DNA from 3 places in the Staphylococcus carnosus genome. Region 2 is predicted to be linked to each of the others. Evidence: riboswitches for the same ligand, from Rfam matches in the RefSeq annotation. Region 2 holds a riboswitch; each other region holds the start of a gene.
The links. A riboswitch is a leader RNA that binds a small molecule or an ion and turns the genes downstream of it on or off. The one in region 2 is predicted to bind S-adenosylmethionine.

Region 1: another riboswitch for S-adenosylmethionine. It lies ahead of DYE31_RS03235 (Na+/H+ antiporter NhaC family protein); the one in region 2 lies ahead of DYE31_RS07470 (O-acetylhomoserine aminocarboxypropyltransferase/cysteine synthase family protein).
Region 3: another riboswitch for S-adenosylmethionine. It lies ahead of DYE31_RS10775 (MetQ/NlpA family ABC transporter substrate-binding protein); the one in region 2 lies ahead of DYE31_RS07470 (O-acetylhomoserine aminocarboxypropyltransferase/cysteine synthase family protein).

Annotation. Positions count from the first base shown of each region.
Region 1 covers NZ_UHCT01000001.1:738,073-743,784, reverse strand. Annotated here, with positions in the region: gene glpT (glycerol-3-phosphate transporter) at 1-88, shown strand, start outside; gene DYE31_RS03240 (SRPBCC family protein) at 147-668, opposite strand; gene DYE31_RS03235 (Na+/H+ antiporter NhaC family protein) at 827-2,140, opposite strand; SAM riboswitch class I at 2,217-2,314, opposite strand; gene DYE31_RS03230 (flavin reductase family protein) at 2,404-3,015, opposite strand; gene DYE31_RS03225 (SDR family oxidoreductase) at 3,196-4,077, opposite strand; gene DYE31_RS03220 (amidohydrolase) at 4,147-5,262, opposite strand; gene DYE31_RS03215 (SulP family inorganic anion transporter) at 5,240-5,712, opposite strand, start outside.
Region 2 covers NZ_UHCT01000001.1:1,544,250-1,549,961, reverse strand. Annotated here, with positions in the region: gene ptsG (glucose-specific PTS transporter subunit IIBC) at 1-100, shown strand, start outside; gene DYE31_RS07480 (AI-2E family transporter) at 315-1,541, shown strand; gene mprF (bifunctional lysylphosphatidylglycerol flippase/synthetase MprF) at 1,715-4,240, shown strand; SAM riboswitch class I at 4,424-4,521, shown strand; gene DYE31_RS07470 (O-acetylhomoserine aminocarboxypropyltransferase/cysteine synthase family protein) at 4,584-5,712, shown strand, end outside.
Region 3 covers NZ_UHCT01000001.1:2,214,249-2,219,960, reverse strand. Annotated here, with positions in the region: gene DYE31_RS10795 (SLC13 family permease) at 1-589, shown strand, start outside; gene DYE31_RS10790 (hypothetical protein) at 675-950, opposite strand; gene DYE31_RS10785 (DUF1361 domain-containing protein) at 947-1,564, opposite strand; gene norA (multidrug efflux MFS transporter NorA) at 1,874-3,040, shown strand; SAM riboswitch class I at 3,165-3,271, shown strand; gene DYE31_RS10775 (MetQ/NlpA family ABC transporter substrate-binding protein) at 3,375-4,193, shown strand; gene DYE31_RS10770 (lactate/malate family dehydrogenase) at 4,215-5,168, shown strand; gene DYE31_RS10765 (hypothetical protein) at 5,466-5,712, shown strand, end outside.

The sequences.
Region 1 (5,712 bases), 810 kb from region 2:
AGGTTTTATTTTATTAACGATTGTAAGTTTACTTGCAATGTTCAGCTTTATTTTAACTTGGAATAAACGTGGTCAAGAAACAGTATAATACATGAAAAGAAGCGGTACGTCTTCACATTAAAAGTGACGTACCGCTTCTTTTTCGTTTAAAATTCTTCTTGTTCTTTCTGCATCTCTGTCAAAATATCTTGTAATTTCACAAACATATTTTCAAATCCATGTGCAGTTGAATCATGATATTCTTTCTTTTGCTGCTTGTATTCCAATGTCGTCCAGCGTCGTTCTTTCGGAACAACAGCAGTATATTGGAAATTCATTTGTGTGATATCAGAACCTGGTTCACGTTCAAAGATTTCAACTTCAATCGTGTCTTCTTTATCACTTAGTTCAGGCATTCCGATCGTCATCACAATACGATTGGGTGCTTCTAATTCTTGATAAACACCTGTAATTTTATTCGTTTTGCCATTTCGTTCATCAACGATTTCATAACGTCGACCTTCTTCTGGAATCAAGTCTATAGATTTGTTTGAGCGATTAGATGTCATAAACCAACGTCTCATAACATCTGCATCTGTCCATGCTTGATAAATTAATTCAGGATTGATACGCATTAATCGTTCCAAAGAAATGACTACCACATCATTTTCTATGTTATATCTTGCCACTCTGTCGTCACCTACTTTCACACTCAACATTATTTTAACGCATTTCTAATACATAAGCCAAAGTAATCAATTTGAAAAGCCTTATGAAATGCACGGTTTTACACTAATATTGCAACAAGATTACTTTAACATTTTTCTTGTGTGAAAGTAAAAATTAACTACGCCGCTTTTTTATCTTTCTTTTTGTTCAATCTTGGTAAATTGAAAATTATTGCTACTAAGCCGCTCACACCAAGTATAATTGGATATATCGAATAAGGCATCAGCATAAATGGTGAAATACCTGCAACACCAGCCGCTGCAATCACTTGTGGACTATAAGGCAATAAACCTTGGAAGCAACTGCCGAAGATATCTAAAATGCTTGCTGACTTTCTAGGATCAATGTCATATTCATCTGCGATATTTTTAGCTAATGGACCTGCCATTAAAATCGAGATTGTATTATTAGCAGTAGAAATATCTGCTGCACTGACTAAACTGGCAATTCCTATTTCAGCACCTCGGCGAGATTTCACCCGGCTTCTAACAAAATTCAACAGCCATGTGATACCGCCATAATGTTGAATCAATCCAATTAAACCGCCAATCATTAATGCGATAATCGCGATGTCTTCCATACCGATCATACCTTCAGAAGCAGCTTTTAAGAATTTAATCCAATTAAATGAGCCATCTAACAATCCGATAATACCTGAAAGTACTGTACCACCAATCAATACAATAATTACATTGATACCAATGAGTGCCAAAATCAATACTAATAAGTATGGAATTACTTTTACAAGATCAAAATCATAATTTTTTGAACTATTAATGGTTGCACTGTGCGTCAAGACACCTAAAATAATCATAGATATAATCGCACCTGGCAAAACAATACGAAAGTTCACTTTAAACTTATCGCTCATACGAGTATTTTGCGTACGTACAGCAGCAATTGTTGTATCAGAAATCATGGACAAATTATCCCCGAACATTGCACCGCCTACTACAGTAGCCATTGCAAGCGCAGATGGAATATCAGTAGCCTGACTAATTCCAAATCCTACAGGTGCAATTGCAGCAACTGTACCTACAGATGTTCCCATAGAAATAGACACAAACATACAAATGACGAACAAACCAATAATCAGCAAGTTGCCTGGAATGAGTGATAAACCAAGGTTAACCGTTGATTTCACTCCGCCCATATCCTCAGTTACCTTAGAAAAGGCACCTGCTAACACGAAGATGAGGACCATTAAAATGATATTTGAATGTCCTGCTCCCTTTGTAAAAACTTCAACTTTATCTGCAAATTTTTGTTTGCGATTCATCAGTAATGCCACAATTACAGCGATGGTAATCGCGATATTCAACGGCATTTTAGTAAAATCACCTGTAATAATGCCGACTCCTAAAAATAGACCGACAAATACAATCAAAGGAATCAGTGCCCAAGCATTACCTTTCTTTTTCTCTTCAGCCATGTTTTCTTCTACACCTCTCATTTGATAAATAAAAAGTCCTTTTTTCTCGGCTAAGAAAAAAGGACAAATATTTAATATCTTATCTCTTAGCAATTATCGCTATGGGATTTGGCACACGCATTCCATGTTGCCGAGGCTTCAAAGTGCCCTTCACTCCACCTCTCTTGATAAGCAATATTTATTTTTAAATTTTGAATCTTTTTAAACTTATCACGCAAACTGTTTTACGTCAATCGTCAAAAGTTTAACTATTTATTAATAGATTATTCAGTTGGGCGTTGAATCACAAACTCTTTCCCTAATTCCACGTAATCATTACCTGCTAAACGACCCACAGGCTGTAATGCTTTAACATCAATCTTGAATGGATCCATATAGACATCGTCATCAATATGATATTGAACTACTCGGCCGATAATTAAATCATTCCCTGATTCATCATCTCCTAATTCAATAAGACGATCTAACTTACATTCAAAACGGATACTTGCACCTTCTATCGCTGGAACATCTACTATACTAGAAGGAATTGTTTTAAAATCTGTATGCTCTAATTCATTTTCTCCTGGCGCTAGCGGTGCTGCTGTTTCATTAATACCTTCAATCATAGAGAGTTGAGAAATGTGTACAACAAACTCACCCATTGTTTCAATATTTACTGATGTATCTTTACGTTTACCATTAAGACGTCCTGTAGAAATCATAATCATCGGCGGATTACTGCTGACCACGTTAAAGAAACTAAATGGTGCTGCATTGATATTGCCTTCTTTATCTTGCGATGTAACAAATGCAATAGGACGCGGCAACACACTTCCGCTCAATAACTTATAATTATCTCTTTGAGTTAATTCATTCGGATCAAACTGTTTCATACTTGCACCTCATTCGATTTATATTAATGACTTTATCTTAGAAAAAACGATACAGAATTACCAACAAACTGTTTGTACTTCAAAACTTAATAAAGAATCATAATTTTGACTGAAATCATAAACCCCCGACTCATGTCGAGGGTTGTATATCTCAAATATTAACTTTTAATATATTTTTTCTTAGTTGATTTGTTTACCGCCTGTTACACCATACACTTGGCCAGTTGTATAACTTGATTCTCCAGAAGCTAAGAGTACATAAGTGCTGGCCAATTCAACAGGTTGTCCAGAACGACCCATCAATGAATGTTGACCGAATTCTGGTATTTTATCTTGAGGCTGTCCGCCAGAAATTTGCAATGGTGACCAGAACGGACCTGGTGCAACTGAATTAACACGAATGCCGCGTTCGATTAATTCTTTCGCAAGACTTTTAGTTAATGAGACAATTGCTGCTTTTGTTGCTGCATAGTCATGCAGTAATGGATTCGGGTCATAGCCTTGAATAGATGTCGTTGTTGTAATTGTAGCGCCTGGTTGTAAATATTCTAAAGCCTTTTGTACTGTCCAGAAAATAGGATAAACATTTGTTTCAAATGTGTTTGTAAAGTCTTCAGTTTTAAAATCTTCAAATTTTTCATGATATTGCTGATATCCTGCAACTAGAGTGACATTGTCTAATCCGCCTAGTCGATCATTTGCATATTCTACAAGTTCATAGTTAAAGTCTTCATCTGTAATATCACCTGGCAATAAGAAAACTGTGCCGCCTTTATCTTCAATGACACGTTTCACATCTTGTGCGTCATCTTCTTCTTTCGGGTGGTAATTAATAACGACTGATGCGCCCTCTCTTGCATACGCAATCGCAACAGCGCGTCCAATTGCTGAGTCGCCGCCTGTTACTAACATTTTTAATCCTTCTAAACGACCATGTCCGATATAAGATTCCTCACCGCAATCTGGTTTAGGGTCCATGTCTTTTTGAAGACCCGGCCAAGGTTGTTCTTGTTTTGGAAAATCTTTATCCGAAAATTTTTTACGTGGATCTTGAAGTGCCATTCCTATCACTCCTATTTTGGTTTGATAGTTTTCTTATACCCTGCACATTAAAATCCATTCATGCTTACATTAAAATAATTTTTGAATTAATCCTACAAGGTAGTCAGGCGCTTTTTCTAAAATACGTTCATCAGGATTATATTTAGGATGATGTAAATCATATTCACTTTCAGAACCTATAAAAGCAAAGACACCAGGTACCGTATCACTCATTGCCGAAAAATCTTCACCAATTGTTTTAGGTTCTTTCAGATGTTCCACATTAAAACCTGTATCTTTTGCTGCTTCAATCGCTTTTTGTGTCAACACTTCATCATTGATGACAGCGTTCGGCAAATGAATATACTCTAATTCAATCTCAGCATTAAATGCGCTCGCAAGCCCATCACATATATCTTGCATACGTTTTTCTGTTTTCTCTCTCGTTTCTGCATTAAAAGTGCGTACTGTTCCTTGTATGTAAGCTTGGTCAGGAATGACATTCCATGTATTGCCTGCTGAAACTTCTCCGATAGTTACAACGGCTGAATCAAATGCTGAAATATTTCGACTGACAATGGATTGGATACTTGTCATCAGTTGACCTAATATAATCATTGGATCATTGCTTTCTTCTGGTTTAGCCGCATGTCCTCCTTTACCTTGAATACGAATCGCAAAACGGTCTACGGCTGAGGTCATTGCGCCAGGTTTAATCGCAAATTCACCGATTTTTAATGTAGGATCATTATGGAATCCAGTCACTACTTTTACATCTTCCAGTACTCCTGCTTCTACCATTTGCTGCGCGCCGCTTCCGACTTCTTCAGCTGCTTGGAATAAAATACGCACACGTCCTGGCAAAGTTGCTTCTTGTGCTTTTAATTTCATTGTTGCTGCTAAGATGGTTGCCATGTGAATATCATGCCCGCACGCATGCATCACGCCTTCAGTAGTTGATTGAATGTCGAGATGCGTTTGCTCTGTTATCGGTAATGCATCAATGTCTGTGCGTAAAGCCACGATTGTGTCGCCTTGGCCTACTTCGGCTACGAGACCTGTTTGAAGCGGATAATCCACTATTTTAATATCATTGTCTTCTAAAATATGACGAATACGTTTTGTAGTTTCAAACTCTTTATATGACACTTCTGGATAACGATGAAATGTTCGTCTCCATTCTTTAACTTGATTGATGTCTGTCATCTTTACCCCATCCTTTTTTGAAAAATTTAACTATGAAATAGATTATTGAACCTGAAACAACCCCAAATGCTAAATTATTAGTAGTCAAAGTGACAATCATTGTGATTAAAATTGTTGCTGTATTTTGAACAGGCGCTTTTTTGATTGCCATCCAAGTTCTTCTATCAAACGTATTAAAAGCGATTGATATTAAAACCGTAGCTAACACTACCATCGGAATCAGGGAAATCACAGGTCCTAATACATAGATAGTAAGCAATAAGAAAAATGCAGTGACTAAGGTTGAAAATCGTGCTGTAGCCCCTATTTTGACATTAAATTTAGATTGTCCTACTAATGCACTGCCGCCAAAACCACCAAATAATCCAGAAGCAAAGTTAGCTAATCCTTGTGCCATCGATTCTTGATTTTCATTACTACTTACATTCGTTAAAACATCTAACGCTTTAG
Region 2 (5,712 bases):
CACTCCAATTATTATTACGAATGCAGGCAGCGCAAATATCGAGGTCTTGCATACTGGTAAAGTAGAACAAGGTGAGAAACTGCTTTTGGTGAATAATTAATATTGTTTGAAGGAGAGAGCAATCTGATACAGGTTGCTCTTTTTTGATACCTTCATACAGCATTTATCGACACTTTCAAAAAATTGTTCGGTTTCTTTTAGAATATGCGTGGTAATATATATAAGTAAAACAAGTATTTTAGCGTTAAAAGTTTCTTTTTTTACAAAGAAGCGATAAAATTATGTTTAATTAAGCACAAGGAATGGTGAATTATATGGCAAATAACGATAAGCCACAGCGTTTCTCACTGAGTGAAACGCGTTTTATGAAATTTATCGGAGGCAAGAATTTGTTATTTGGCTTAGTCATGTTGATACTTATCGGTATTGCGATTTTTATTTTTGATAAAGTCTCATACATATTCCAGCCTTTTGTGATTATTTTTAATACCATAGCGGCACCTGTTATTTTAGGATTAATTCTCTTTTATTTATTTAATCCGATTATCAACCTTATGGAGCGCTATCGGATTCCAAGATTATGGGGAATCATTATCTTATATTGTGTCGCTGTAGCAGTCATTGCATTGATTGTGAATTTATTAATCCCGGTTATCGGCGGCCAAATTAAAACTTTCAGTCATCACGTGCCTCGTTATGTTAATAAATTCAATGATATTGTTGATCGCGTGACGAGCATGTCGAGAGGTACAGGATTCTCAAGTTTTTATAGTCAGATTCAAGACCAATTAGATAAATTTGCGAAAAAAGTACCAGGTATGGTTTCAGATTATTTTGATGGCTTCGGAACAAAAGTGATGTCGTTTGCGGAAGCGGTTGTGAATGTCGGTGTTGTATTAGTTACTACACCATTTGTATTATTCTTCTTTTTAAAAGATGGTCATCACTTTAAAGAAACGGCAATTAAAGTTGTACCGCCGAAATTCCGTCAAGACTTTCATGAAGTCATTGAAAGTATGAGCTTGCAAGTCGGTTCTTACATTCAAGGTCAAATGTTTGTTTCACTGTGTATCGGTGTTCTGCTTTTCATCGGTTATTCCATTATCGGATTAGATTACAGTTTAGTACTTGCATGTATCGCAGCGGTAACAAGTGTAGTGCCTTATTTAGGACCTACTATTGCGATTTCACCAGCGATTGTCATGGCATTGATTACATCACCGATTATGCTATTGAAATTACTGATTGTGTGGACACTGGTGCAATTCTTTGAAGGTCACTTTATTTCACCTAATGTCATGGGTAAAACATTAAAAGTACACCCGCTAACAATTATTTTCGTACTTTTATGTGCTGGAAATTTATTAGGTATTGTCGGCGTTATCTTAGCAATTCCAGGTTATGCAGTCTTAAAAGTGTTAGTGATGCACCTCTTTGATATCTTCAAACGTCGTTATAACCGTTATTATGGCCAAGATTCAGAGCCTTATGAAGTATCAAGCGAAGAATGGAAAGATAACCCTAACAACGAAGTACGTTAATACAGGCACTCAAACAGGCAATGACACTTTTGTTAGGTGTGATTGCCTGTTTTTAAATTTTTAAAGTTTTAGGAATGTGGTATATTGCTATTAAGTAGTTTAGAATTATTTGTTAACAATTAAATCAAATAATTAACTTTTAATAAAAAAACAAACAAGAATTGAGTGAAAAAATGTCAAAAGAATTAAAAAGTCGTCTCCTGACAATCGCAAAAGTTGTTTTTGCGACCGTGTTATTCATTATTGTGGCCTCGATTTTATACAGAGAGATTTCTAATGTGGATTTCAAAAAGGCCTTTATTCTTTTTGAAAAATTAAATAGAGCAGAATTGACAGGTGTATTTGCATTAGGCGGTGCTTCTATCTTATTGCTCAGCTTTTATGACTTGATTATGGTACGTACCTTGAAATTGAAAATTTCAATAGGGAAGATATTCAGAATCAGTTACATTATTAATGCGCTGAACTCTATTGTCGGTTTCGGCGGTTTCATCGGTGCAGGTATGCGTTTTGCAATGTATAAAAATTACACCAAAGATACTAAAACACTGATGCACTATATTTCATTAGTTTTATTATCTATGCTGACAGGATTAAGTTTTTTATCCATCCTAGTAGTGACCCATATCTTTAATGCCTCGCATCTTTTAGATAAATATCAAGTCGTACATATTATGATGTATATCGTGGCATTATTCTTACCGGTTTTTATTATTTTTACGGTGAAAAAACCAGTACAAAAAAACCATCGTTTAACGGGTGTTTATTTAACGTTAGTATCAGCAGTTGAATGGATTGCAGCAAGTACTGTATTGTACTTCTCTTTACGTGTTGTACATTTAGATGTGCCTTATACATCTGTAATCGGTATCTTTATCATCGCTGCGATTGCAGGTCTGATCAGTTTTATTCCAGGTGGATTCGGTGCATTTGATGTTGTTATTTTAGTAGGTCTGAAACATTTAGGCTTACCTGAAGAAAAAGTACTTTTAGGACTTTTAATGTATCGTTTTGCCTATTACTTTATCCCGCTGTTAATTTCAATGATATTATCCATCTTTGAATTCGGGACATCTGCAAGACGTTATATTGAACAATCTCGTTATTACACGCCGGCTAAAGAAGTCACATCGTTTTTATTCTCTTATCAAAAAACAGTATTCTCTAAAATACCGTCATTATCTTTAGGTATCTTAGTCGCGTTGACGAGTTTGATGTTCTTATTGAATAACGTGTCGATTATATACGATGGTTTATATGATCCTAACCATATGTTTTACTACATTATCGTAACGATTCATACGAGCGCTTGTTTAATACTGATGCTGAATGTACGCGGTATTTTCCAACAAAGCCGACGTGCCATTTTATTTGCGCTTGTTGCGATTATTTTAATTTTCGGTATTACGCTTTATCTGAATACATCAATATTGCTGATGTTTTGGCTTGTTGTTTTATTCGCATTACTGGTTTACTCATTCAATAAAACAACAATTTTGAAACGCCCATTGCGCATGCGTCACATTGTGGCGATGTTTGTTGTCAGTGCGTTGATGCTGATTTTAAACCACTATGTTATTAAATTTGTATTGAATGCCTTAGATGCATATAAAATTGAGTTAGATACCTCTTTATTACGTTATTATTTATGGATGACTGCTATTGTGATTTTTATCATCGTCGCATTCATTGTATGGTTATTTGAACAAGCTTACTCTAAAGCACGACCAAAACCAGATTTTGAACGCTGTTCAGAAATTATCGAGCAATTCGGCGGCAACTATTTAAGCCACTTGATACACAGCGGAGATAAAGATGTCTTTATGGATGAGTCAAAAGAAGCGTTTGTAATGTATCGTTATAAATCCAATACACTGGTTGTATTAGGAGATCCTATCGGTAATCCAGCACGCTTCAATCATTTATTAGAATCGCTTTACGATTATGCGCTTACTATGGGTTATGAAATTATTTTCTATCAAGCAAGCGATCGTTACATGCCTTTATATCATGATTTCGGCAATCAGTTCTTTAAATTAGGTGAAGAAGCGGTTATTGATTTGACTACTTTTACGACTTCAGGTAAAAAACGCAGAGGCTTCAGAGCCACTTTAAATAAAATTGCAGATCAAGAAATCGAATTTGAAATTATTGATCCGCCGTTTTCAAAAGAGTTGTTTGCGCAGCTTAAACATGTCAGTGATGCATGGTTGGATGGCAAAAATGAAATGCATTTTTCTGTCGGTCAATTTACAGAAAGTTATATCTCAAAAGCACCTGTCGGTATTTTGAAAGAAAAAGACGGTAAAATTATCGCTTTTTGCAGTTTAATGCCGACGCATTATAATGATTCTATTTCAGTGGATTTAATCCGCTGGCTGCCGGATGTTGATTTACCGTTAATGGATGGTTTGTATTTGCACATGCTGTTATGGGGGCAAGAACATGATTATAAAGCTTTCAACATGGGTATGGCGACACTTTCTAATGTGGGACAAACTGAATTTTCATATTTGAATGAACGTATCGCAGGCCGTATTTTTGAACACTTTAATAATTTATACCGCTTCCGCGGCTTAAGACAGTATAAAGAAAAATTTAAACCACATTGGGAACCGAGATACTTAGTGTATTCAAGACATAGTTCACTTGGACAGAATATGATTAAAGTACTTCGTGTTATCCGCTCTAAAAATTAGTAATATTATCAACCTGATTGTCTGGATTAAGGCAATCAGGTTTTTTGTGATTAAAACACTTTGTTTAACAACTTTTTAAAGTAGCGTAAGGGAATGTAAAAAATTATCTGATTTTCAGAAAAACGAGAATAGTCTGTTGACAATGGGTGAGATTAGTTTTATACTCTGAATTAAATTAAATAAAACTTATCCAGAATGGTGGAGGGACTGGCCCGACGATACCAGGCAACCTATTTAAGTTAGGTGCTAATTCCAGCAGGTGAAGACCTGAAAGATAAGAGATCTTTAAGTCTATCTTTTCAGGTAGGCTATTTTTTTATGTTAAATAAGGAGGAAATGGAACATGACAAACGATTTTAAATTTGAGACATTACAATTACACGCAGGGCAAGAGGTGGATTCGGCTTCGCATTCAAGAGCAGTACCAATTTACCAAACGACATCATTCACATTTGACGACACACAACACGCAGCAGATTTATTTGGTTTGAATGCACTCGGTAATATCTACTCTCGTTTAACTAACCCGACTGTAGCAGTATTTGAAACACGTGTAGCTGAATTAGAAGGCGGTTCTGCAGGGGTAGCAGTATCTTCAGGTATGGCAGCGATTACGTATGCGGTACAAACCGTTGCTGAAGCAGGAGACCATATTGTAGCGAGCTCTACATTATATGGCGGTACGTATACTTTATTCAACCATACATTGCCGAAATACGGTATCGATGTTTCTATTGTCGACAGCAAGAATTTGGACGAAGTAAAAAATGCGATTAAAGACAATACAAAAGCGATTTATATTGAAACAATCGGCAACCCTGAAGGTAATGTAGAAGATGTAGAAGCGTTGGCAGAAATTGCGCGTGAAGCAGGTATCCCGTTAATCGTAGATAATACATTTGCTTCTCCGTACTTATTCAGACCGATTGAACATGGTGCGAATATTGTAGTGCACTCTGCAACTAAGTTTATTGGCGGTCATGGTACTTCTATGGGCGGTGTGGTTGTAGATGGAGGCAACTTCGATTGGAAACAAAATGATAAATTCCCTGGATTGACAGAACCAGATCCTTCTTATCATGATTTAGTATTTGCAGATGCATTTGGTGAAGCGGCATTAGCATTTAAAATCAGAACAACATTATTACGTGATACAGGGGCTTGTTTATCTCCATTGAATGCTTTCTTATTACTTCAAGGTTTAGAAACATTGTCTTTAAGAATGGAACGTCATGTTGAAAATGCTGAAAAAGTAGCTGAGTTCTTGAATAATCATGAAAAAGTAGAGTGGGTGAAATATGCAGGTTTGCCTACAAGCGAGTATTATGATTTAAAAGAAAAATACTTACCTAAAGGTGCATGTTCTATTTTCACTTTCGGTGTCAAAGGCGGTTATGATGCAGGTATCAAATTTATCGAGTCCTTAGAATTGTTCTCATTGCTTGCGAATGTGGGGGATGCTAAATCATTAG
Region 3 (5,712 bases), 670 kb from region 2:
CTTCTGGTCAACAGAAAAAATATTGCATCCTATTGATTCTTCTTCAATTACACTTGTAGCCATGGCTGTTATGTTGATGCCGAAAATTGGTGTGATGAATTGGAAAGAAGTAGAAGATAAAATTCCATGGGGAACAATTATTGTCTTTGGTATTGGTATTTCACTTGGTAACGTGTTGTTGAATACTGGCGGCGCTCAATGGTTGAGTGATAAAACATTTGGCTTGATGGGCTTGCAACATATGCCATTAGTAGCTACTATTGCACTCATTACATTATTCAATATCCTTATTCACTTAGGATTTGCGAGTGCAACAAGTTTATCGTCAGCTTTGATTCCAGTGTTTATTTCTTTAACTACAACTTTGCATCTAGGCGATCAAAGTATCGGATTTGTCCTTATTCAACAATTCGTTATTAGTTTCGGATTCTTATTACCAGTAAGTGCACCACAAAATATGCTTGCATATGGTACAGGTACATTTACTGTTAAAGACTTCTTGAAATCAGGTGTTCCATTAACTATCGTAGGTTATATTCTTATAATCATTTTCAGTATGACATATTGGAAATGGTTGGGACTTATTTAAAATCAAATAAGACAATAAAAACTTACTTTTTAATAAAAAATAAGCGCACAGATCAGTTTTGTTAACTGTCTGTGCGCTGCTTTGTTTAAAAAACAAAAAAACATACATATAATGCTATATATTCAAAGAAAGTCAGTAAATACATATATTTTAATCGTAGTTTGGCACCAATTGGAACCTCCCAATTCGGATAGTGCTGTTCATAATAAGTTATTTGTAGTAAAAATAACCCGATTCCAAGTGGTAAGAACATAAGCCCAATACTGACTGGATATGAAAACCCGATTTTACGGATAAGATGACCAATTATCATTTGGAATAAAACGATAATGGCTAAAAATATTCCTAGGTAGACTGTCATTTTACCATTCGCACTCCTTTAATTAAAATCAAGAATAGAAATTGAAGTACTGTCATCAAAAAGATAAAGAATACACCTCTAGAATCAAGCAAAGTCATCACATCACGGAAGATGGAAAAAGGTTGGTTGACTAAATAGACTGTGTGCAAGCGTAAAAACCGGCCCATGAATATGCCTAAACTATTTGTGAAAACCAAGATAATTACAATGAGGTAATTAAACACAGGTTTATCTGTTAAATGCAGTAGTTTCATATTGATAAGTGCATATAAATAAAGTGCAAACAAGACGCCTGACACTAAGAATGTAAAATACATCCATTCCGTTGGACGTGCACCATGATAAATATCGAAACCAAATTGATTGAGATGAATGAGATCTGTAACCATATAGAATGTATTTGGAAGTATTAATATAAAGATTACAGCGAAGACAATAAATAATGGCCATTCAAATTTTCTTTTAGGTACAAATAATGGAAGTAGTAGTACTAATTCAAAAGGTATATATGCTAAAAAGAGATTAAGTGCCATAAAATTATAGAAATGATTTAAAGGTAAAGTTAATAATAGTAATAGCACAAAGAGTATTCTAGCAATATAACGTGATTGCATAATTGATGCCTTCTTTCTTTCTTCTCTCGTAATGATAATTTTAATTTATATCAATCGTATTTTTGTTTAAATCAGTCAGACTTATTTGTTTATGTTACAGAGTTTTGAACGTGATATCAATTTAAAAGGGCAATAGCATCCTAACTAAATTGTGATATAAAAGGGATGAATTTTGTGTTTTCATTTAGGGAATAATAATAAGAATTGCAATATTGCTATAAAATGTATCTATTGAGCGTTAGGCAGTCCATGGTGTATAATGGGTAGTCATAAAAATTTAGGTGCAAATAAGCAATAAAGGAGGACATCATGAGTAAGCAATTAATCACATTATATTTTAATATATTTCTTGTTTTCTTAGGGATTGGATTAGTTGTACCTGTATTACCGGTATACTTAAAAGATCTTGGTTTAAATGGAAGTGATTTAGGAATTCTTGTTGCGGCCTTTGCATTGGCGCAGATGGTTATTTCACCATTTGGCGGTAACTTAGCAGATAAATTAGGTAAAAAATTAATTATTTGTATTGGCCTCGTTCTTTTCTCAGTTTCTGAGTTTATTTTTGCGATGAGCAGCAGTTATACTTTATTAATTATTTCAAGAATTATCGGCGGTTTCAGTGCAGGTATGGTAATGCCGGGTGTTACAGGGATGATTGCAGATATTTCTCCTGCTAAAGATAAAGCGAAAAACTTTGGATATATGTCGGCCATAATCAACTCTGGATTTATATTAGGTCCTGGACTTGGCGGATTTATGGCAGAGTTTTCACATCGCTTACCATTCTATTTCGCAGGAACTTTAGGTATTGCAGCTTTCATCTGTTCTATTTTCTTTATACATGGCGCGAAACGTCAAACAACAGATGGTTTTACTCAAATAGAGCCGCAAGAATTAGCCAAAATTAATATTAAGGCTTTTATTACGCCAGTGATCATTACTTTTGTATTAGCTTTTGGTCTTTCAGCTTTTGAAACATTATTCCCGCTTTATACAGCAGATAAAGCGCACTATACGCCTAAGGATATTTCAATTTCAATTACAGGCGGCGGTATTTTAGGTGCAGTTTTCCAAATCTTTTTATTTGATAAATTTATGAAATACTTTAAAGAGTTGACATTCATTCAATTTGCATTATTTTATTCGGCTTTAGTCTTATTCTTTTTAATTATTGCGCATAGCTATTGGTCAATAATGCTTATCAGCTTTATCGTATTTATTGGTTTTGACATGATTCGTCCAGCAGTTACCAACTATTTTTCAAATATTGCAGGAGATCGCCAAGGTTTAGCGGGTGGATTGAACTCGACTTTTACCAGTATGGGTAACTTTATTGGTCCTTTAGTTGCGGGTGTCTTGTATGATTTTGATTTTGAATTTCCGTTGTATATGTCGATTGCTGTCATGTTATTAGGAATATTTATTATATTTGTTGAGAAAACAATTAGAAGTAAAAAACAAACTCAAGAAGGTTGAATATAAGGTGTGAAACATTAAATGTTTCAGCCTTATTATCTGTTGTTATTTTTCAGAAAAATTAAAAATCTAATTGACGGTATTAATTGATAATGATAGGATAAAAATAATTCAATTAATCAAACTCTTATCCAGAGCGGCGGAGGGATGTGCCCGACGAAGCCCAGCAACCATCGTATAACGAAAAGGTGCTAATTCACATTAAGCAAAAGAAGCTTATGAAGATGAGAGAAAGTAATTAAGACTTTCTCTTTTAAAGGGGGAAGTCTTTTTTCATCGTGATGTAAGATTTGATTAATTTGGAGAACTCTTACATAGGATGGTGTCCATTGACATGAAAAAATTAATAAGCGTATTAACTTTAGTAGTCATCGCATTCGCACTTGCAGCTTGCGGTCAAAGTAAAAGTGCAGAGAATAAGAAAATTACTGTAGCAGCCTCGCCAGCGCCTCACGGTGAAGTATTAGAACATGCGAAAGAAGAAATGAAGAAAAAAGGGTACGACTTAGAAATCAAAGTCGTCAATGATTATAAAGTGCCTAATAAATTGTTGGATAAAGGCGATGTAGATGCTAACTTATTCCAGCACGTACCTTATTTAAATGCAGAGAAAAAGTCTCATGGATACAAAATTGAAGAAGTAGGCAAAGTCTTTACGACACCAATGGGCGTATATAGTAAAAAATATAAAAATATTAAAGATATCCCTGAAGGTTCTACAATTTATGTTTCAAACAACCCAGCTGAAGAAGGTCGTTTCTTATCTTTCTTTGTTAATGAAGGGTTAGTGAAAATTAAAAAAGGTGTCAAAATTGAAGATGCTAAATTTGATGACATTGTAGAAAATAAAAAGCATCTGAAATTCAATAATCAGCAAGGTGCAGAATTCTTACCTAAAACGTATAAAAGCGGAGAAGGTGCAGCTGTGATTATGAATTCCAACTATGCAATGGACAATGGTTTGAAACCTTCTAAAGATGCGATTGTGATGGAAGATAAATCATCACCATTTGCGAATATCCTTGCGGTAAAAGAAGGGCATAAAAACGATAAGAAATTCCAAGAATTAATTAAAGTTTTGCAATCTAAAGATATGAAGCACTTCATTGAGAAAAAATATGGAAAAGATGTTGTTCCATATGAAGCAAAATAACTGACAACTGGAGGTAATCAAATGACAAAATTAGGAATTATCGGGACAGGACGTGTAGGAAGCCAAGTATTAACGGATGCACAATATTTAGGAATCTTTTCAGAAATTGTCCTGATAGACACAAATGAAGACTTGGCGAAAGGTGAAGCACTTGATCATCGCCATTTGCAAGGCCTTGGGCATACACATCATGTCAATATTTATAGCGGGACGTATCAAGATTTATCAGATGCTGATATCGTAATCGTATCGGCGAGCGCACCTTCTACACCAGAGATGGCAGATCGAACGTTGTTGACACGTGCTAATAGTTTAATCGTGCATTCAGTTTTTCAAAAATTATCTGAGGTTACCCAAGAAGCGGTCGCTATTTTGATTTCAAATCCAGTAGATGCTATGACGTTGATTGCGCAAGAAGCGGGTTACCCAGCACATAAAGTCATTGGAACGGGTACTAATTTAGAATCCTCGCGTTTTCGTACTTTGATTGCAGATCATTATCAAGTTGATCCAAAAAATGTTGAAGCATTTGTATTAGGTGAACACGGTTCGCATGCAGTGCCGATTTGGAGTCGAGTGCGTATTGCTGGTATTGAGCTTCCTGAATTTGAAACATTAACAGGAAGTACACCAATTGATAAAAAAGCAGTTTCCAAACGAATCGATGAAGTCGCTTTTGAAGTATTCAAGAAGAAAGGTTGGACAAATTCAGCAATTTCCAGATCAGCTGTACAGTTGGCACAAGCCATTTTATTGGATGAACATCCTATCGAACCCGTCAGTGCTTCTGTGAATGGAGAATATGAATTGACTGGAGGAGCACTCAGCTTGTTATCTTTAATAGATAGAAACGGTATTGTAAAACGCCTGCCGATTTCTCTTAATTCTGATGAACTCCAACAACTTAAAGATGCGCATATATTCATTACAGAAGCTGTAGCACAGGCACATAAAGAGATTGAAAACATATCTTAAACAACAAACTTATAAGCTTTGTTGAAAGTTTGTAACATAACTGAATTAAAAATGAATCAAGAAATACGTACTTTACTTTAATAATGGTGAAGTACGTATTTTATTTTGAGAAAAAAGCTTAAACATCAACGATGAAAACAGTTACATAAAAAAGGAGTGTCACCTTTTCAAAAGTATCTTTTGTGTTACATTTATTACGTATATTACATTTGGTTTAAATAGCATACTACATAAAGATTTGGCATAATTTCTGTGTTAATATTGTAAACACAATGATAGAACTATGAGGGAAGTAGAATGAAAACAGTAATTTTATGGATTTATGTTGGGATTCTGACTTGTTGTCTGGTTTTTCTACTTGTCTTAGTATCTAATGAATCTGAACTTGCTAAGTTCCAAAACAGCGTATCAACATTTATGCAGGGGGAACAAGTTTCTTCAAATGATACAAAAGATAATGGAGCACCGCCGACTTATAGTGCGGTTGCTGGAAATGACATCAGTCATCAGACACAATCAGAAAGTAAGCAACATACTGAAAAAC